One region of the Macrococcus psychrotolerans genome, then DNA from elsewhere that is predicted to be linked to it. Evidence: riboswitches for the same ligand, from Rfam matches in the RefSeq annotation. Region 1 holds a riboswitch; each other region holds the start of a gene.
What was found. A riboswitch is a leader RNA that binds a small molecule or an ion and turns the genes downstream of it on or off. The one in region 1 is predicted to bind S-adenosylmethionine.
Positions count from the first base shown of each region.

Region 2: linked by a shared signal. The riboswitch ahead of QA539_RS09755 (hypothetical protein) and the one ahead of QA539_RS01030 (aminotransferase class I/II-fold pyridoxal phosphate-dependent enzyme) in region 1 are both predicted to bind S-adenosylmethionine.
Region 3: linked by a shared signal. The riboswitch ahead of QA539_RS07735 (hypothetical protein) and the one ahead of QA539_RS01030 (aminotransferase class I/II-fold pyridoxal phosphate-dependent enzyme) in region 1 are both predicted to bind S-adenosylmethionine.

Region 1 is NZ_CP124591.1:204,534-211,622, forward strand. Features, by position in the region: gene QA539_RS01020 (NAD(P)-dependent oxidoreductase) at 1-855, shown strand, start outside; gene QA539_RS01025 (efflux RND transporter permease subunit) at 926-4,108, shown strand; SAM riboswitch class I at 4,173-4,273, shown strand; gene QA539_RS01030 (aminotransferase class I/II-fold pyridoxal phosphate-dependent enzyme) at 4,331-5,494, shown strand; gene QA539_RS01035 (hypothetical protein) at 5,529-5,846, opposite strand; gene QA539_RS01040 (MFS transporter) at 5,843-6,988, opposite strand; gene QA539_RS01045 (SE1832 family protein) at 7,070-7,089, opposite strand, start outside.
Region 2 is NZ_CP124591.1:1,856,316-1,863,404, reverse strand. Features, by position in the region: gene QA539_RS09770 (TcaA NTF2-like domain-containing protein) at 1-615, shown strand, start outside; gene trhA (PAQR family membrane homeostasis protein TrhA) at 653-1,321, opposite strand; gene QA539_RS09760 (LysM peptidoglycan-binding domain-containing protein) at 1,769-2,803, shown strand; gene QA539_RS09755 (hypothetical protein) at 2,842-3,108, opposite strand; SAM riboswitch class I at 3,177-3,276, opposite strand; gene QA539_RS09750 (thermonuclease family protein) at 3,319-3,936, opposite strand; gene QA539_RS09745 (YeiH family protein) at 4,075-5,034, shown strand; gene QA539_RS09740 (EVE domain-containing protein) at 5,152-6,588, shown strand; gene QA539_RS09735 (hypothetical protein) at 7,072-7,089, shown strand, end outside.
Region 3 is NZ_CP124591.1:1,513,461-1,520,549, forward strand. Features, by position in the region: gene QA539_RS07710 (Ig-like domain-containing protein) at 1-170, opposite strand, end outside; gene QA539_RS07715 (thermonuclease family protein) at 821-1,618, opposite strand; gene QA539_RS07720 (hypothetical protein) at 1,743-1,943, shown strand; gene QA539_RS07725 (hypothetical protein) at 1,940-2,188, shown strand; gene QA539_RS07730 (hypothetical protein) at 2,312-2,842, opposite strand; SAM riboswitch class I at 2,941-3,042, shown strand; gene QA539_RS07735 (hypothetical protein) at 3,116-3,337, shown strand; gene QA539_RS07740 (zinc-dependent alcohol dehydrogenase) at 3,404-4,555, opposite strand; gene QA539_RS07745 (hypothetical protein) at 4,735-4,911, opposite strand; gene QA539_RS07750 (hypothetical protein) at 5,218-5,697, shown strand; gene QA539_RS07755 (helix-turn-helix domain-containing protein) at 5,707-5,919, shown strand; gene QA539_RS07760 (DUF3885 domain-containing protein) at 5,938-6,438, opposite strand.

The sequences.
Region 1 (7,089 bases):
AAAATTGGTTTTATTGGAACAGGTGTAATGGGAAAAAGTATGGCTGAGCATATAGGGGACAAACTATATATTTATAACCGTACGAAAGAAAAAGCAATGGCACTAATCGAACAAGGACATATATGGTGCGATACGCCTACTGAAGTTGTAGCACAATCCGATATTGTCTTTACGATGCTTGGCTATCCGGTTGATGTAGAAGCTATCTATCTTGCACCAGATGGATTGATTAATAATGGTAAACAAGGTCAAATATTTATTGACTGTACAACGAGTAGTCCTGCACTTGCCCAAAAGATTAATCAAGAAGCAAATAAGAAAGGAATATATGTGTTAGATGCACCTGTAAGTGGTGGAGATATTGGTGCCAGGAATGGAACCTTGAGTGTAATGGTTGGTGGAGATGAAGCGATATTTGATAGAGTAAAACCTTTAATCGATAAATTCAGTAGTTCGGTGACATACTTTGGTGATGCAGGAAAGGGTCAACATACAAAGATGGCGAATCAAATTGCTATCGCTACAAATATGATCGGTATGGCTGAAAGTCTGTATTATGCACATAAAGCAGGGTTAGATGTTGAAAAAGTGCTAGAAACAATCAGTAAAGGAGCGGCAGGAAGTTGGTCATTATCTCACTTGGCTCCAAGAATTTTAAAAGAAGACTATACTCCTGGATTTTATACGCATCACTTCCTGAAAGATATGAGCATCGCGCTTGAAGAAACAAAGAAGATGGGTATCGAACTTCCCGGTCTCGAATTGAGTTATAAGTTATATCGTAGTCTTTCCGATGAACTAAAAGAAACGACAGGGACACATGCGATATATCAATATTATACACAAACAAGATAAGGATATTGGTAAATTTTAAATAATAAAGCTACAATAAATACATAAAATTCGTATAAATGGAGGAAAGACTTTGATAAAGAAAATTATTGATTTTTCTTTGCATAATAAACTTGCAGTATGGTTAATGACACTCATTATCCTAAGTGCCGGCGTATATAGTGCAATGAAGATGAAGATGGAAATGCTGCCGAGTATGTCGACACCTGTAATTTCTATTACAACACCTTACCCAGGTGCTACACCTGAAGACGTGTTAAATGGTGTTACAGATCCAATAGAGAAGAAGGTTAAAAATTTATCGAGCGTAGATAAAGTAACGAGTCAATCGTTAGAGAATGCATCTGCAGTCACTGTTCAATATAAGTTTGGAACAGATATGGACAAAGCGCAATCAGAATTAGAGAAACAAATTGAGAAGGTTGATCTTCCAGAAGGTGCGCAAGAGAAACAGATTTCACAAATGTCGATGTACACTTTCCCAATCATTAGCTATTCACTTTCAAGCGATAAGGCAGATATTAAAAATCTGACAAAGCGTATTAAAGAAGATTTAGTTCCAGAAATTGAAGGTGTAGAAGGTGTTACAAATGTAACGTTTTCTGGACAAGAAGTTGAACAAGTTGAGCTACAATTTGATGATAAGAAGTTAAAGAAAAATAATTTAACAGAAGAGTCTGTACTTCAATTCATTAAAGGTGCTACAACCGATGCACCACTTGGATTATATACGTTTGGTAGCAATTTAAAGAGTATCATCGTAAATGGTCAATTTACTAGTGTGGATGCTCTTAAAGATTTAAAGATCCCATTATCAGGCGGAGATAATCAAGCTGATACTGCTAAAGCCTCACCTGAAGAACAGGCGGCGCTTGCGAAGATGATGCAGGCCGGTAAAGTACCAACAGTAATGCTTTCTGACATTGCTACGATTAAAAATGTAGAGAGTCGTGAATCTATTTCTAAGACAAATGGTAAAGATTCACTAAGCATACAAGTCATTAAGTCAGATGATGCGAATACTGTAGCGTTAGCAAACGATGTAAAAGATAAAGTAAAGGAATTTAAGAAGAATAATAAAGATATTAATGCTGTACTGATGATGGATCAGGCAAAACCGATTGAAGACTCTGTAAAAACGATGGCAGAAAAAGCAATTATTGGAGCATTGTTTGCAGTGATCATGATACTCGTGTTCCTAAGAAATATCCGTTCAACGATGATTGCGGTCGTATCCATTCCGATGTCTATATTAATGGCAATGTTAATCCTTAAACAGATGGATATTTCACTTAATATTATGACACTTGGAGCGATGACAGTTGCAATTGGCCGTGTTATTGATGACTCTATCGTCGTTATCGAGAATATATTCCGACGTATGTCTGACCCTAAAGAGAAATTGAGTGGTTCTGAGTTAATTAGCAGCGCGACTAAAGAGATGTTTATACCGATTATGAGTTCGACGATGGTCACAATTGCAGTATTCTTACCACTTGGACTGGTGTCGGGTTCTATCGGTGAAATCTTTAGACCTTTTGCTTATACAGTCGTATTTGCATTGTTGGCCTCATTATTAATTGCAATTACGATTGTACCGATGCTTGGACATACATTCTTTAAGAATGGTATTAAAGGGCATCATGATGATGAAGCAAAGGTAGGGCGTATTGCAAGTTTCTATCATAAAGTATTAGAATGGTCTTTAAAACATAAGCTTATCGTCTCACTATTAAGTATCGGTCTCCTCCTTGGTAGCTTGTTCTTAACGCCATTTCTAGGGACGTCATTCATTTCAACAGGGGAAGATAAGTTTCTTGCATTAACTTACAAGCCTAAACCTGGTGAAACTGAAGAAGAGGTTGTAAAAAAAGGTGAGCAAGTTCAGAAAACTTTAGCTGAGAATAACGATGTAGTAAATATTCAGTACTCAGTTGGAGGAGAAAATCCATTTAACCCGGTTGCTACTAACGATATGGCAATGATGGTTGAATATAAGAAGGATACACCAAAGTGGGAAAGTGAAGCGGAACGTGTATTGAACAAAATCGCTTCTTTCAAACATGAAGGAACTTGGAAGAACCAGGATTTTGCAACGGGTGGTTCGACCAATACAGTAACGGTTACTGTTAACGGTCCATCGATGAATGAAATAAGACCGGTTACAGAGCAGCTTGAGAAAGAAATGAAAGACGTTAATACTGTTACGAATGTAAGTTCATCATTAACGGATAGTTATGATGCATATACATTAAAGGTAGATCATAACAAGTTATCTGAACGCGGACTAACTGCAGGTCAGATTGCAATGGCATTAAATCAACGTAGTGATAATAAAGTTGTCACTAAAATAGGTGATAATGGCAAGTCGACAGATGTTGTTCTGACAAAAGAAAAAGAATCAAAATGGACAAAAGATAAATTAGAGAATACAAAGATTACTTCACCACTCGGTAAAGAGATTAAGTTGAGCGATGTCGTAACGATTGAAGAAGGAAAGACGTCAGATACAATTAAACGTGAAGACGGTAATATATCGGCTACAGTAGAAGGTAAGATTAAAGGAAAAGATGTTAGCCAGGCTACACAAGATGTTGCAAAGAAAGTAAACGCATTAAAACACCCTTCAAATGTTGATGTACATATTGGAGGAACGAGTGAAGATATCGGCGAGAGCTTCTCTCAACTCGGACTTGCGATGCTTGCCGCTATCGGAATCGTTTACCTGATACTTGTACTGACATTTAAAGGAGGACTTGCGCCACTTGCCATATTATTCTCGTTACCGTTTACGATTATCGGGGTAATATTAGGACTTCTCGCGTTTGGGGAGACGCTTTCTGTACCATCGATGATTGGTATGCTCATGCTCATTGGTATCGTTGTTACGAATGCGATTGTGCTGATTGATCGCGTTATCAATAAAGAAGCAGAAGGATTATCAACACGTGATGCATTGCTTGAAGCAGCGATGACTCGTGTGCGTCCAATCTTGATGACTGCACTTGCTACAGTAGGCGCATTGTTACCATTACTGTTTGGAGGAGACGGCTCTGTGCTTATTTCTAAGGCACTTGCTGTAACAGTAATCGGTGGATTGACTTCTTCAACATTATTAACATTAATCGTTGTCCCTGTAGTGTATGAAATATTAATGAACTTGAAGCAGAGATTTACGAAAGATGAAAAAAAGATTAATCCATTTATACCAACGCATGATGCGTCAACACGTGTGCATATTAAAGATAATAGATAAAATATTCTGAATACAGTTGACGTATTGTTTGAACTATACTATAGTGATATCACCAATTAAATATTTCTTATCCAGAGAAGTGGAGGGAACTGGCCCTATGATACTTCAGCAACAGGCTTTAAGTACTGTGCTAAATCCAGCAAGCATATGCTTGGTAGATAAGTGCCACATCGGCGTCATTGCTACTGAAGCAATGACGCTTTTCTATTTTAAAAGGAGCGAATGTCTGTGAGTTCTAAATTATTAAGTTCAATACCTGAAAGTTATTTTGGTAAGACGATGGGTAGGAAGCTTGAAGTCGGGGATAAACCATTGATTAATACAGCAGTTGGTATCCCTGACCAACAAGTGGATCGTACGGTGCTGAAAGCTTTACAAGATGCCATTGTCAATCCTGATAACCATAGATACGGCGTATTCCGTGGCAAGGAGGCATTGAAGAAAGAGATTCAGAAGTTTTATAAAGATGTCTATGATGTTTCATTGGAGGATGATGAAATTTGTATTCTTTATGGTACGAAAAATGGTCTTGTTCATATCCCTACATGTGTCATTGAACCTGGTGAAGGTGTATTACTCCCTAATCCTGGATATACGGATTATCTTGCTGGTGTAAAGCTTGCTCGAGGATTACATTATGAATTGCCATTACACCCTGAAAATCATTACCTACCTGACTTTGATAATATAGATAAAGCGCAACTTAATAATACAAAGCTGATTTATCTTAACTATCCATCTAATCCAACTGGGGCAGTAGCGACTCAAGCATTCTTTGATGATACAATTATGCGTTTTAAAGATACTGAAACAAAGATCGTCCATGACTTTGCCTATGCTGCTTTTGGATTTAATGGTAAGAATCCAAGCATTCTTGCTTCACCTCATGCGAAAGAAGTTGCTGTAGAAATATATTCGTTATCTAAAGGCTTTAATATGTCCGGTGTACGTGTCGGATTTGCTGTAGGGAATAAAGAGATTGTGAGTGCTCTGAACTATTTTCAGGATCATACTCAAGTTGGTATGTGGGGCGTTGTACAAGACGCAGCGAAAGCAGCGCTCGAACTAGGAGAACCTTATCTAGAAAGTCAAAACAATATATTTAAAGCACGACGCGATAAAGTGACAGCGTATTTAAAACAACTTCAAATTCCATTTGAGCCGATGGACGGTGGTATATTTTTATGGGTACGAGTGCCAGACGGTTTTGAGGGGGAAGCGTATACAGATTATTTATTAAAGCAAGAATCAATATTAGTAACTCCAGGAATCCCGTTTGGATCACGCGGTAAGAATTACATTAGAATCTCACTTGCGATTGATGATCTGTTGATAGATGAACTGCTTGAGCGCTTAAAAAATACAAAAGAATTATATATAAAATAAGAACTTACAAAGCATTACTTTGTAAGTTCTTATTTTATAGGTATATCGCACAAAGTACGATAATCATTAGCGCCATAACGATAGAGAAGAGATTAAGAATTAGCTTTGCTTTCTGGTCATTAAACTTAAATTTATAGTTAGAAATCTCTATATTTAAAAATAAACAAAGTGCAAGTAATGTAATCCAGAACTTTATCGTTCCAAGATGCATCAGTGCAACGAAGATGAAGACAACGAACACAGCACCAAGTATGATTCTTAAAAAATCCAGCAGACGCATGTTAATCATATAGATGCTTGTATAACTTACGATCAGATACATCATCATAAGTAAAATAATTAATATAATCATACGACTCTTCCTTTCTTATAATAAATAAATAGTAGGATTAAACCAAGTACGGAAGTGAGTGCACCGAAATAAAATGGCATTTCTAAATTTCTGGAAAGCAGTGCAGTAAATAACAAAGGACCGAGAATACGACCTAAACTATCCATACTGTAACTGATAGAAGTAAGTTTTCCCATTTTATTATTCGAAGTTTCTTTCGTCAATTGACTCGTCAGTAATGTTCTTACAAGGGCATTACCAGACATAAGGAGCACAAGACAGAGTCCGGCATAAAATAAATTCATGGAAAAAGGCAGCATAATAAATGCAACAATTGTAATCAATTGTCCTGTTATGATCACTGGTTTTTCTTGACCGTGCTTCACTTTACGTAAGTACCCACCTTGTAATCCAGCATTAACAAGCCCGCCAATCATAAAGAGCATTCCCATTTGTGTTGCAGTAATATTAATCTTCTCTATTTCAAAGAGCTGAAATGAGCTCTCCATCCCACTCATCGTAAACGTCACAATAAATGTTGATAATAAGAGCATATAGATTGCCGGAGTTAACAGTTTAGTGTTCACAGTAGTCTGTTCTGTATCACTAGAATGCTGTAATGTTTCCTTAATAGTGAATAGACAGAACAAAGCAATAACGGTTAATATTGCAGCAGTTGCGAAATACGGAATCTGATAGCTGATTCCAGATAGTAGTCCTCCAACTGCTGGACCGAATATAAATCCAAGTCCAATCATCATCCCCATGAGTCCCATATATTTGTTGCGCTCTTCATGTGTGGTCATATCACTGACCATGCTCGTCGTAGTAGAGAAGCATGCCCCTGAGAATAGCCCTCCAAGAATTCGAGAGGTATAAAGCATAGGTAAGTTATCGATAAATAATCCGAATAATACGAAGCTTAAAGTAAAACCAATAAGTCCGATGATCAATATTTTCTTACGACCATATTTATCGGATAGATACCCCCAGACTGGTGCTACAATAAATGAAACGATGGAATAAGAGGCAAGCAGTAACCCCATATGAAATGCATTTAAATTTAAACTATGTACTAGAGCAGGTATTACAGGTATTACAATACTGAATCCAAAGTATATAAAGAACTGAATCATCATCAGCAGTTTAAATTGTTGTTTCATTGAATGCCCTCCTTAAAGCTATAGTACTATTGTAGCGAAAGTTAAGCTTAAATCCTATATTTTTATAATAAAAAAGAGCACTTACAGTTGTGCCCTTACTT
Region 2 (7,089 bases), 390 kb from region 1:
ATTTATAAAGTAGCATATAAGGATCTTGCTGAGTCAACAATGAAGCAATTGATGAGGAAAATGCCGGAAGCATATAATATACGTAAATATCAATTAATTCAGCCTTATATTAAAGCGGGTTCAGAAGCGGATAAGTATATTAAAAATAAACTGAAGACAGGTATGTTTGATAATTATCAGATTCGATCATATAACATTGAATCTATAGAAGAAGATAATAAGCATCACGTCCATGTAAAGGTATCAAGAATAATGAAATCTAATGGAACAAATAATATTGAAAGTAAAGTGGTCACTGTATATGATCTCTCTTATAATAAAAAACATAAAAGAATGGAGGTTTACGACTTTAATGATTATAGTGTGACGCCTGTAGTAAAACAGCGCACACAGCAAGTTGCAAATATTGATGGCGCAATAGAAAAAGTCAGAACAGAACATATGGCACGTTTAATAAAAGAGAATCCAGATAAACAGGTCGTCTTAATTGCTGGAAATGATGAAGAAGATGCAGGTGGCAGTTATTTCAAAGTGAAAGCAATAGATAAACATAATAATTTTTTAATCCAGACGTTTAAAATATATAAACATAATGGATTGCTAGTCGGAGAATAACAAGCGTGACACGAGTGTTTGCTCGTGTCACGTTTATTTATTGTATAAAATAAAGCAAAGCGATGAAATGACATAAAGCACCTAGGATTATAAAGAAATGCCAGATCATATGGAAGTAGTGACGGTTTTTCTGTGCATAGAACCATGCACCTATCGTATACATTAACCCACCGGCGATGATGAGCAGTATAAAAGTCAAACTTGCTTTACTGATTAACGATGGAAACAGTAGGACACCAAGCCAGCCCATTCCTAAGTACATGGCAAGGCTAATTTTTGGATTCACATGTTTTGCTGTTGCCTTATAGACGATACCAACAATAGTAATAACCCACTGGGTGATCATAATTGTGATGCCGAGCTTCCCTCCAACCAGATTTAATGCGACAGGTGTATATGTGCCGGCGATAGCGATATAGATCATCGCATGATCTATGATTCTCATCACTAATTTATGAACAGACTTCGGTGGCATTAAGTGATAGATAGATGATGAGATAAACATTAGGAATATGCTGATTAAAAACACACTGATACCGAAAGAAAAAAGGCTACCGTGCTGTACATATGACTGTACCGCAAAATAAGGAAGAGTAAATAAGATGAGTAGGGCAGGCACACCATGAGATACAGAGTTACCAATTTCTTCTCCGAATTTTAGTTCTTTTATGTCATGGAAATTATATTTTGGTGCAGTAGGCTTCATACAATTCATCCTTTTTCTTAAATGATGAGACAATTATATCATGGTTAACGAATAGATACGAAAATTAGCCATAAAATGATAAAATAATGAACCTCATATATAATATTGCAAAATTGTTACAAGTTTTATTGATATGATAGTAAAACAATAAAATTTAATCAGAATATTGTATTATTAATACTTATCGTAACAAGGAAATGTAAAGATTGTTATTGAGATACTTAAAAAATGTCGAAATATTATAATGGCTTTATTTTAATGAATCGATCTAATTATTGATATATCAACGTTTTTCAAAGCTAAATGTTTTAATAGGTATATGTGCTAAAATAGTTCGTTTTTGGAGAAAACTTTAAAATTGAAAGGAAACTGTAATATTATGCATATATATTTTGTGTAATAATATAAATATCTTATTTTTTAACAATTATTATACGGAGGACTTGTATGAAGAAGAAATTAACTTTCGCTGCTATAACAGCTACAGCCGCCGCATCAGCTTATTCTTACCAAGCAGACGCAGCGGAACACAGAGTCAAAGCTGGGGAATCACTATGGTCTATTGCCAATCAATATAACACATCAGTTGCTCAACTTAAGACACTGAACAACTTGTCTTCAAATTTGATTTTTCCGAATCAATCATTACAAGTATCAAGATCTGTAAGCAATACAAGACCAACTACTGTACAAACAGTGAATCGTCCTGCAGTACAGAGTGGTGGGAAGATACATACTGTAGTATCTGGAGATAGCTTATCTTTGATAGCGTATCGTTACAATACATCTGTAAATGAACTTATGCGTCTGAATAATTTAACAGGATACTTAATTTTTCCTGGGCAAAGACTTAAAGTATCTGGAACTACAACGACAACGGCAGTATCCACAACAAGGCCAATTGCAGTGACAAGTAATGCAACATCCCATGTTGTGAAGCCTGGTGAGTATTTATCTTTAATTGCTAATCGTTATGGCATCACCGTTGCACAACTTAAATCATTGAATGGTCTGACATCAGATTTAATATTTCCGAATCAGAGATTAGTTGTTAAAGGTAATGGAGTACAAAGCACACCTACTGTGCGTCCGGTAGCATCACATGCGCCTGTTTCAACTACAGTTACCAATTTCGTTACACCGGTATTTGCACATTCTAATTTATATGATAACGGACAATGTACATGGTACGTGTTTAATAAACGAGCATCCATGGGAAAAGGAATTTCTACTTATTGGTGGCATGCACGTAATTGGGCAAATGGTGCGATTAAAGACGGTTATACTGTAAATAAAACGCCGGCCTATGGTGCGATTGCACAAACGTCTGATGGATATTATGGACATGTTGCTTTTGTTGAAAGAGTAAACGCAGATGGCACGATTCTTGTTTCAGAGATGAACTATGCAACGGGTGTAGGGGTGATTGGTTACCGTACGCTTAATCAATGGCAAGTATCAAGATATGTATTTATACATTAAAAAAGAGATAGCGTCTGCTATCTCTTATTTTATTCTGCTTAGGAAATACTGTGAAGTGCTTGATACTTATCGATGAGTTGTTTTTCGATTCGTGCGAGTTCGATATGTAACGATTTGATTTCATGGCGTAATAGAAATTCATCGTTACGTGCATCTGCCTCATCATACTGATCATTACCGAGTTGGCGTTTCAGTTCTTTTATTTTGTTTGTTCGTGCAATGCTCGCTGCATAACTAGTTGGTGTAATGCTGTTCCATTTTGTGAGTTCCTGCTTTAATGCTCTATAATCTTCTAAATTTCTCATGATTAACGCTCCCTTTTTATTGTATTGAAGATAAAAAAACAACGCCTCCTATAAGAAGCGTTGTAAGGTTCTTATAGTCGGATTACTCCGCAGGAATTAGCACCGTGTTCTTGCGAACCGGTTGCTGAGATATCATTGGGCCTGTCCCTCAATCTCTCTTTATAAGAATGCGTTATTTAATTATTTTCTATTCCATTATAACATATTTTCTTATGATGTGAAGGCGGACTTTATTCCTTTGATTAATCCATCTATCGCTGCATCTAGTATGCGATGCAGTGATTCTCTAATCTTCAGCATAATATCTGTCTCTTGCTGTCTTTCTTCTTTAGTAGAATTAAAACCTTCTCCGTCAACGTTCACATATCCTTTAAGAGACCATATTTTTAAACTTTCAGCTTTGGCCTTTCGTTCTGCCGCCAGCATTCGATTTAAATAATCTTTCTGTTGATACACATAGCCGACTCGAGCGTATCCTTGTCTGACCAGCTGTTCATTAATCATTGTATTACCACAGTAAAGATAGACTAACTCTCTCCCGTATCGATCTCTCTTCCCTTTTGTGTCGTATTGGACACTAAGATCGCAAGTCTTTACAAGTGATTCTGTATAACGTGCCGCTTCAAGAGCATATGGCTGAACGGGTGTATTTGGTTTTTTTGACTCAGGCGTATCAATGAGTAATAGACGGACTGTCTTTTTGCGGTTATTAATTTTCAATGAAACTGTGTCTCCATCAATAGCACGATCGAAGGTCGCCGGTACCTTTGGCATATCACTTTGAAAGGATGAAAAGTTTAATGTGAGAAACAATAATAATAAATTCAATTTAAAACCTCGTTTTTAGCAATATCCTTTAATTATAAACAAACATACGTTCGTAATCAATAGGTATAATGAATTCGTGCTTTAGATATCATCACATGTTAGATATAATAGACTCAACTAGAAAGTGGAGGCGATGTGATGAAGGTTAAAGGAGTGTTTTTGTGTCTATTGGTCGCACTGATTGCCACATACTTGGGTTATATTTTCCCGTTAGTTGGTAGTATGATCTTCAGTATTATTATTGGTATAATCATAGGCAATTTAATAAATACAGCACCTTATGAAGAAGGTATTAAGTATAGTGGTAAGAAGTTACTTCAATACGGCATTATTCTGATGGGATTTACGCTTAGTTTTAAAGCAGCATTGAGTCTAGGTGCATCATCCTTTCCGCTCATCATCACGAGCATCGCTGCCGCTTTAAGTGTGGGTGTTTTAGTGGGCAAGTTATTTGGTGTTAATCAGCGTTTAAGTACTTTAATTGGCGTAGGCACAGCAATTTGTGGGGGATCAGCAATTGCAGCAGTAAGTCCAATAATTAAAGCGAAAGATGAAGAGATTGCATTTTCTATTGCTACAATTTTCCTATTTAACATTATTGCAGTATTTGTCTTTCCGACAGTCGGTCACTGGTTACAATTTAGTGATACAGGCTTTGGATATTTTGCCGGTACAGCGATAAACGATACGAGTAGTGTAGTTGCAGCAGGTTATGCATTTAGTGAGGATGCTGGAGATACAGCAACGGTCGTCAAACTTGTACGTGCACTTATGATAGTACCGATTTGTTTAATATTCGCATTATTGCAGGCAGGTCAATCCTCTGTAAATTTAAAAAAGGTCTTCCCTTGGTTTATATTGTATTTTTTCATAGCGAGTATCGTTGCAAGTATTATTCCGATACCGGAATATATCACATCATATATTAAGACTTTATCTACATTCTTAATGAGTACAGCTTTAGCTGGAATAGGTATGACGGTAGATATAGGCAAGTTTTTCAAAGTTGGTATCAAACCGCTAGCGTTAGGTGCAATCACATGGATGGTTGTAATCGTAATGAGTTTAGTCATGCAGCAAGTATTACATATATGGTAGGTGAGTATAATGAAAAAGAAACTGTCATTTTCAGTGTTACTTGCGTTTCTTGCAGTATTATTTAAGAAGGATAATGTAAAATAAAAAGAATTATAAGTGGATTTAGGAGGAATTTGTGTGAATTATTTTTGGTTGAATTGCGGTTATAATAGATTTAATCATTTTGAGGATTTGATGAACCAAGTCTCAGTTTTTGATTCGACAGTGCATTTTAATCCGAATGAGGGATACCAGGCATTTAAACGTGCAAACCCTGGAGATCGCGTCATCTTTTACCTTGTACAAAATAAAATTGGTTTACTTGGGGCTGGAGAAGTACTTAAAGTCGAAGAGCCAAGACGTGGACAAATTAAAATTCATTTTAAATATGATACAAAGCTTGCACCTTTTACGAAAGACTATTTAATTCGAGATGAAAATTTAAAAGAGACGATACAAAGCATGAAAGAGCAGTTGCTGAATCCGATCTCAGAAGCGGACTATAACAAAATTATTAATGTCGGCCAGTATAAAGAAAAAATTAACCGTTACTTCTTAATGAAAGAAGAAATACCATTTGAATCAGGTATGGAGTATACCATTTATGTCAGCAACGTTAACGGTGTACATCGTTTAGGCTATAAACATTATGGAGAGATGCAACCAGAAGATAAGGTCATTATCTATAAAACGAAGCCGGAACGTGGGATATATGGTATTGCAGAAGTCGTTAAAGGAAAGCATGGGAATAAACCCGTGCCTGGGAGAACAGATGCAACTGCAATTATCATTAAATATATCGAAGATGTGACACCTCGAACAATTTATGAATTAGATCGTGAACTGATGTTGCGTGCACAATATTTCTTAGACGAAAAATGGAATGAATCTGTGACAGAGATTACTAAAAATCAATATCAAGCCATGTTAGAACCTTCTGAAACGAAAGCGACGCCTACAGCACCTTCCATAAATGAAGTGATAGAAACAGCACAATACAGCGCGCGAAAAGCAGCAATGGATAAGAAGTTCTTTGAAGCAAAGCGATTATCAGATACAACAAAAAACATTGCATTAGAACAACATGACGTAACAGTGCAGCAAAAGCTCTTTCATATCTTCAGTCTGCCACAGCATGTAAACGGGATGAAAACAGTTGTTAAATTTATGAAATTAGATGCGCATGCAGTTAAATTATTTATTGCGGATGCAACTTGGAAACAAGCAAACCTTTACGGGGAATATATTAAGTCAGGTCAACACTATACATATAATCGCGGAATCATCACTGAAGCACTTGCCACTGAAGTGCCAGATACAATTATCATAGAGCATATTGACCATGTGACGACTGAGCAACTTAAACCATTAGTTTATGCATCACAAGGAACGACAGTATCGCTGCCTGTGCTAGAAGAACAACAGCGTGCGACAATTGGACCAGTTGGAAGCGGCGCAACCTTTGAAGTACCAAAAAATTTTAGGGTTATAGGAATTACAACCTCTGATGTGACAGAATTTAAAGCTGCATTTCCAGAGTATATTACTGCAGCAATGAAATTCTATAAATATTAAAAAATTCTTAATTAATATTTTTTATGATATTACATAATGATATTTATATTGATTTAATGTGATGGAAAGTTGTGATTAACTCGATATCTTCTACATATACATCTTAGTTAGAGTCAATACTCAATTTACTACACTTTACTATTGCTGAGTTCAGCCGCTAAAAATATAAAATCTCCAGAAGTCGCTAACGAACGTTCGAATCAACCCTGAGATATAAAATATTTAAAAGCACTAAAACATAGGATGCGAAACTCCTGATTTTTAGTGCTTTTAAATTTAAGTAGAGAAGTAATGAATACGATGATAAATAAATCAAACGAGAATAAGTGACATGATAATAGCGATACCACTGAATATTACTTTACCCCCCTTTTTAGTTTTCCATTCTTTATACATTTGGTTATATTTTGTAATATAATTGTAATTTGAATTTTCTGATAAAATAGGTATACTTATTATAGCATGAAAAATAGGAGGCCGTTTATGGATGTTTTAATGCAA
Region 3 (7,089 bases), 730 kb from region 1:
TGAACAAGCATCACATCTCCTTGTTCAATCGTTCTACCTGACGCATCAAAATCCACTGTAATTTTAACATGATCTCGATTTGTGTATGTAGTTTTGTCGTTTTCTATCTTGATATCTTTTATTATATTTTGAGTTAAATCTTGAGCTAATGTTACATTTGGAGTTGCCAAAGATATAATCATGGACAATACAACAAAAATAAACAATATTTTTTCATTTTAAATCTTCCCCTACTCATTTTTTTGAACACTATTTGAATTATACAAAAAAATAAATAAAAACAAGAAAAAATTCACAAAATATAGAAATATACTTTACCTATTTTTAATCATTACAAAAAGGAAGTTATTATATAATAAAACTTCAAACTCTTTAAAATCTAATAAAACTCTTTAATAAGGGTTTATAATAGGTTTTTTACATATATTTTTGTTATATTCACATAATAAAAATATATGTAATTATACCCTAAATTTCTTTCTATTTTGTGACATAAATCACTGTATTTTGTAAATTTTTATAATGAAATGAGAGCATATTTCCTTTTTTATTCTCCAATATACATTGTAAAAATAGAATAATTACACTTATAACACATTTCTTCTATATAGCAGCCGAAGTCATGAATAATTGACCAAACTCAAAACGTCTTACAGATTCCTGTAAGACGTAGTTTATTAGTATTGTTATAAAACAAAGATATGGCGCGCAGCGTCTACGACCTACTAAAAAAAGCGGAATAATTTCCTGTAGTAGCCCACACTCTCCAACATGCTTCAATTCCTATTGCACAAAAAAAGCAATCCACTCAGGATTGCTTTTAGTTATTCTTCATCCATGGCTGGTATGCTACGTTTGATGCTTCACAAGCGAGCTTGTCATTATCACGATCATGTTTCTTGTTATAAGAGATATGATGAATTGTCACGCCATATGGATAGTATTTTTTCATTGCCGTACAATTTTTAAATGTCTTCGGTGCACCTTTACGGTATTTTGAAGTTGGATAGCCAGCTTTTGTTGCAGGCTGTTTCGCAACTGGTTTTGCAGCTGGCTTAGCTGCTGGTTTTGGTGCTTGTTTAACGACGGGCTTCTTCGGATTATAGATAAATCCTTCACCACGTGTATTCACATACCCAGGAATCGACCAGATACGAAGTTTCTTAGCCTTCGCAACCGACTCGGTTTTCTTAAGTGCATTTAGATAATACTTCTGAGAATAGACGTAGCCTATACGTGCATATCCTGAACGTACCATTTCATCATTGACTAAACGATTGTTGGCATATAGATATACAAGATGACGGCCATAACGGTCTGTCTTTTGATTGTTATCATACTGCATCGAAAGATTCGCATAACGTAAGTAGCTATCCAAATATTTCCCCGCTTCTACCGCATATGGCTGAACAGGTTTCTTTGGATCCTTCGATTCAGGTGTATCAATAAGCAACAAACGAAGTGTGATTGCTTTGTTACCTTGCTTAACGCGTACAGTATCACCATCAACTACTGATACAAACTTCACCGGAATTTTCTTTGAAATGGCGTGTGATTGAGTAGCTGGGTAAAAAGAAAACAATAATAATAAAATAGTAAAGATTTTAATACGCTTCATTTTTTCCTCCAGAATAATTTATTTTACTATTATTATAATCAACTTGTACGAAAAAGATAGACTATAATTTAATATTTTTTATTTTTTTGTTAAAATATAGAAAATAGTGTTAGGAGTCTTCATAATGGTGATTAAAGTCTTATTCTTATTCAACTTTATAATCATACCTATCGTTTGGGTCGCTGGCAGCTTGATATTTGCAGCGATAGGAAATAGAAGTTTATCAGAAGCATATGTCGATGGCCTCGGTGTATGTGCATTTTACTACTTCTTCTTAAGCGTGTTTGTATATATATTCTATATTAGAAAGAAGGTTCCGGAATGATTGAAGAGCAAAAGAAAAATAAAATTGAAATGGTACAAAATATATTCCTAGGGTTATTAGGACTTGGTTTAATAATTAAAATATTTATCCCTGTGTTTGAATATGTTATGGACATTGCAGCAGTTGGTTTAGTGACTACACTGCTTTATAAAGCAACGCTGGAAAAACATACAGGTAAAGCCTTTTTATATTCATTGCTGTTACTTTTAATATTTATATTAATATTTACACAACGTATGAATTAAAATAACCATCCCATAAATTATTTATGGGATGGTTATTTTTCACATATATCCACGCAATAATGCCAGACACGATATAGAGTACAATTATACTCTATGCGATTATAATTTTAATTGTCTTATTCGTTACTTACCATACCACTCTGCTTCCGATATCACTTCATTTATATCGAAGTCGTGTGCATATTCTCGTTCAAACTCACGCTTGATCCATTCAATGACTGATGTATCTTCAGAGATGATATCAATATAGAATGGACTGAGTCTAATGAAAGTCTGCTCGTTATACAAATAACTGATAAATGGATGGTTTTCTTTAACTTTCGTATATTTGATATAGTTTACCGCATCTGATTGACTCAGATGATTAATATTCGCCATCATCACTACTAGATCATAGTGATTCTGTTCTATCTTATATTCCTGATAATTTGAAATATTCAATACCGTCCATAATCTGAAATTACATTTATTGTAGGCACTTGATAAATATAATAAATTAACATCTCCACCAAAGATATGACCCACTAATCTTCGATATTTAAAATACGTTAAACGCGATTCGTAAAACCTCACGCGATGTTGATTCTTAAACTGCATGAATGGCGACAACTGTTTATTTAAAATATCATATCCAGCACTAATAATAGATGACATGGTGTCACTCCTTCCACTATAATCCATATTTTAATAATATATATAATTTTCAACTTTAGCAAAGTATGTTATAATAAATATACAAAAAAATAGCTCGTATCTTATTTAGAGTAGGTGGAGGGACTTGGCCCTATGAAACCTCAGCAGCAGGCTTATGCACTGTGCTAATTCCAACAAGATGTAATCTTGAAAGATAAGAAGTTCTTAACAAAGCTCTTCTTACTTTAAGATGAGCTTATTTTTATTGTAATCATTTTATAAGGAGTGTTTTGTATGAGAACAAGAGCAGATGTATTAGCAGAATTGTATGAGGTAAGAAAGAGAAAGCCGAATTCCTATGCTTCTAATATGCATAAGGTCGGCAAGATCAATGAGCTGGAACGTGAACTTAGAGAAATCGAAACAGAGCACCAGCTTCCTTCCGTCAGTAAAGAACGAGAGAAGAAAATAGAGTTTGTCGTAGAGGGCCTGAAGATTACGATAGAGCATATATAGAAAAAGGAAATCTCAGTGATTGATCATCACTGAGATTTCCTTCTATATTTAAACGCTTGCTATCATCTATTCAGGCTTAAGTATAACTTTGATATTGTTGTCTTTCTTCTTATCGAATACTTTATAAGCTTCATCAGCTTTTTCTAGTGGGAAAGTATGGGTGATGATCTCTGTAGGATCAAATACTTCGTCTTTAATCATCTGATAGAGTTTAGGCATTAAGTGAATTACAGGTGCTTGTCCACTTGTCACCCTAACGTTACGGTTAAAGATCAGATCAAGCGGGAAATTATCTGCAGGAGTACCGTAGATTCCCGTAAGCTGGATTGTACCAAATTTTCTTACAGATTCAGCAGCTGTAATGATCGGGCTAATTGTGCCACGTTGCTGAGAACGTCTTGATAACTTCGGTTCTGGACTTGATTGTTGCCCGTCCATACCTACACAGTCAATGACAACATCTGCGCCACCTTGTGTCTTTTCTTTAAGCAACTTTCCAATTTCTTTCTCTTCATCAAAGTTATACACTTCAGCACCGTTATACTTTTTCGCATGATCAAGACGGTGTTGTACATTATCGATTGCAATAACTCTTTCAGCACCTTTTAATTTTGCGAACTTCTGTGCCATTAATCCAATAGGACCACAACCTAACACAATTACAGTGTCTCCTGGTTTAACGCCTGCATGTTCTACACTCCAGTATGCAGTAGGTGCAACGTCTGATAAGAATAATACCTGCTCATCCTTTAAGTTATTATCTGGCACCTTAAATGAAGAGAAGTCAGCATGTGGTACTCTTAAATACTCTGCCTGTCCACCCCAATGATTGCCATGAAGGTTACCGAAACCAAATAATCCGCCGTTATCTAACTTCCAGTTAGCAGGCGTCTCATTAGAATTATCACATTGAGATTCCATGTCATGCTGACAGTAGAAACATTCACCACAGCCAATATTAAAAGGAATAACGACACGATCACCCTTCTTCAGGTTCTTTACATCCTTACCTACTTCTTCGACAATCCCCATAGGTTCATGTCCGATAACAAAACCAGGTTCCATGAATAAGTCACCTTGGTGATATAAATGTAAATCTGATCCACAAATACCTGAAGCTGTTATCTTAATAATCGCATCAGTGGATTCGATAATCTTAGCATCTTCGACTTCTTTCGTTACCATCTTCTTGTGTCCTTGATAAGTTACTGCTTTCATATATAGAAACCCCCATCTAGTACAAATTTTGAATCTGTTACTATATACCTCTTTTACATATTTCAAAACATGTATTTTATGAAAGTGTATGCCTAAGCAAGCATACAATAGAAGAGAGACGGTGGCGGAGTAAGTAAGAAAATTTAAAAGTAAGGATTACTGTTACTATCATAATATCTTTATTTCTTTAAATTCCTAGCATCATTAAAATCCGCTCCACCAAAGGCCGCTTTTTCATAAGTTTCGTCTTCTCTCCCCTTTAGACCCGGTGCATCAAAATCAGTATTACCCGTGCGGCCAGCAGGATTATGTTCACCATGGTGCTTTGGTGGCCAGTTATTATTTCTCTCGGTCATAATATTTTCTCCTTTGCATTTAAAATTTAAATTTCATATATTGTATTGAAAGTAAAAATTAAAACACAAATTGTAACTATCCTATATTTATTACATTAAAATAAATTTCATATTATACGATAATTTTCAATCTACAACAATGATTTATCAGCCATTTGTACAGTCCACCTAAATAGATAGTCCCATAAAAATATTCCCGCTTTCGATATCACATATATAATTTTTTATCGAAAAACAATAAATTTATTGTTTTTCGATAAATATAATGTTATATTTTTATTGATAAACGATAAAGGAGAGATTTTAATGAATAAAAGTATCACATCTTTAAAGTTCACAAAGTACTTTGTAATTTTAGCATTTATTGTCACACTACTTACTTCTATAGTGACGATTTCAGAATTCTTCTCAAATTCAATTAGTAATGATCTATGGCATTTTTCAAATCGAGGTTTATATTACTTTGGAATCTATATTATTCAATGCATAATTTTATTAATGATTTTAATATTCACTTTTCAACTTATGCAAAAAGTGGATATTGCAGATTATTTTAATACAATCAATCATGATAAATTAATGCTCATTGCGATATTAACGATTGGCTATGGAGGTCTTAACTTAGCTAAGAAATATCTTAATGCATCTGTAGAATATTCAACATTATTAAATACTACAGTAGAAACAAATCTGTTATTATTTATTTTAGGTATAGTAATTCTTTCTTCACTATTTATATACGAAGAATCAAAAAAAATTAAAGAAGAAAACGACTTAACAATATAGGTGTATACTATGATCAAAATAAAGTTAGATGAAGTATTAAAAGAGCGAGGTGTTTCTTTAACTGAATTATCAAAGGCGGTTGATGTTACAATCGCAAATCTATCCATATTAAAGACTGGAAAAGCAAAGGCAGTTCGTTTTAGCACTTTAGAAGCAATATGCGACTATCTTGATTGTCAGCCTGGTGATATTATTGTCAATGAAAAGAAGGTATCTGAGTAATTTTCAGATACCTTCTTTTCATTTCTTATATATGACAACGCCCCGATCATCATAGGGGTAGTAAAATATATCTTCATCTAAATTTGTAATTATTGTTAAAACAGATGCTTTTCTAAAGGTTTGAGATTCATACGCAAAATCTTGATAACAAATATCTTTAACTAATTTTTGTAAATTCAAATCACGTTTGTTAATAATATATGCATATTGATGACAATTATCACTTAGTTCATTATGATAGAGACTAAAATTAAATCGTTCAAATTGCTTAAAATACTTTATTAAATTTAAACGATAATACCTATCTTTATATGCAACACAAAATATTATCTTTATCTGTTCAACATCTTTGAATAAAACATGAAAATAATCCGCCATTTCAAATCTTACCTGTTCAAATACAGCGTGATTGAGTTTATCATTATCTATAAAACGACTTTGATTTTTTACGAGTTCAATATGTTCGAAATCTAAATTTTGTTCGATAATATCTCTGGACATAAGTTGATAGTAATCCATAAAGCCTCCAATGCCTGTTATGTTATTACATATATATTAATTTGAATCAATTTTAAGTTGGAGATTTCCTATGCGCAAACTAGAGGTTGTCCCGTATAATTCTGACGAGACATAATATCCTAGAATAAAAGTAAAACTATTATATATACTATATGCATTAGCTAATGAATTAAACTTTTCTATCGATTTATTTTCCTAACATTATATTCTTTAATAATAATTAAAACTATTATGAAAAACACTAAAAAGGGAATAACATTATTAGATATTTCATACCATTCCCACACATTTCCTGTAGTTAAATAGCTCATTAAAAATTGAATGAGTATAATACTGAAAAATCCTCCTAAACCAGTGTAAACAACATCTTTATTTGTTTTCATACTTAATAAACATTCCTTTATATTTTTATATATAATTATAAACACATTTGTTAAAATATCACAATTTTATTTTTTGAATATTAACTCCTCTTACATTACTTCTCTATGTTCTATAAAAGCTTCTGCCAATGCCTATATATGTTCCTTATACTTTAAACTTCTATCCTCCCTATACAATGTAAAAATTTGAATAGAAGCTAAATTACAATTATCATCTAATTTATCATTTTTATTAAAATACACTGGAATTAGAAAGTGCAGGCGATTC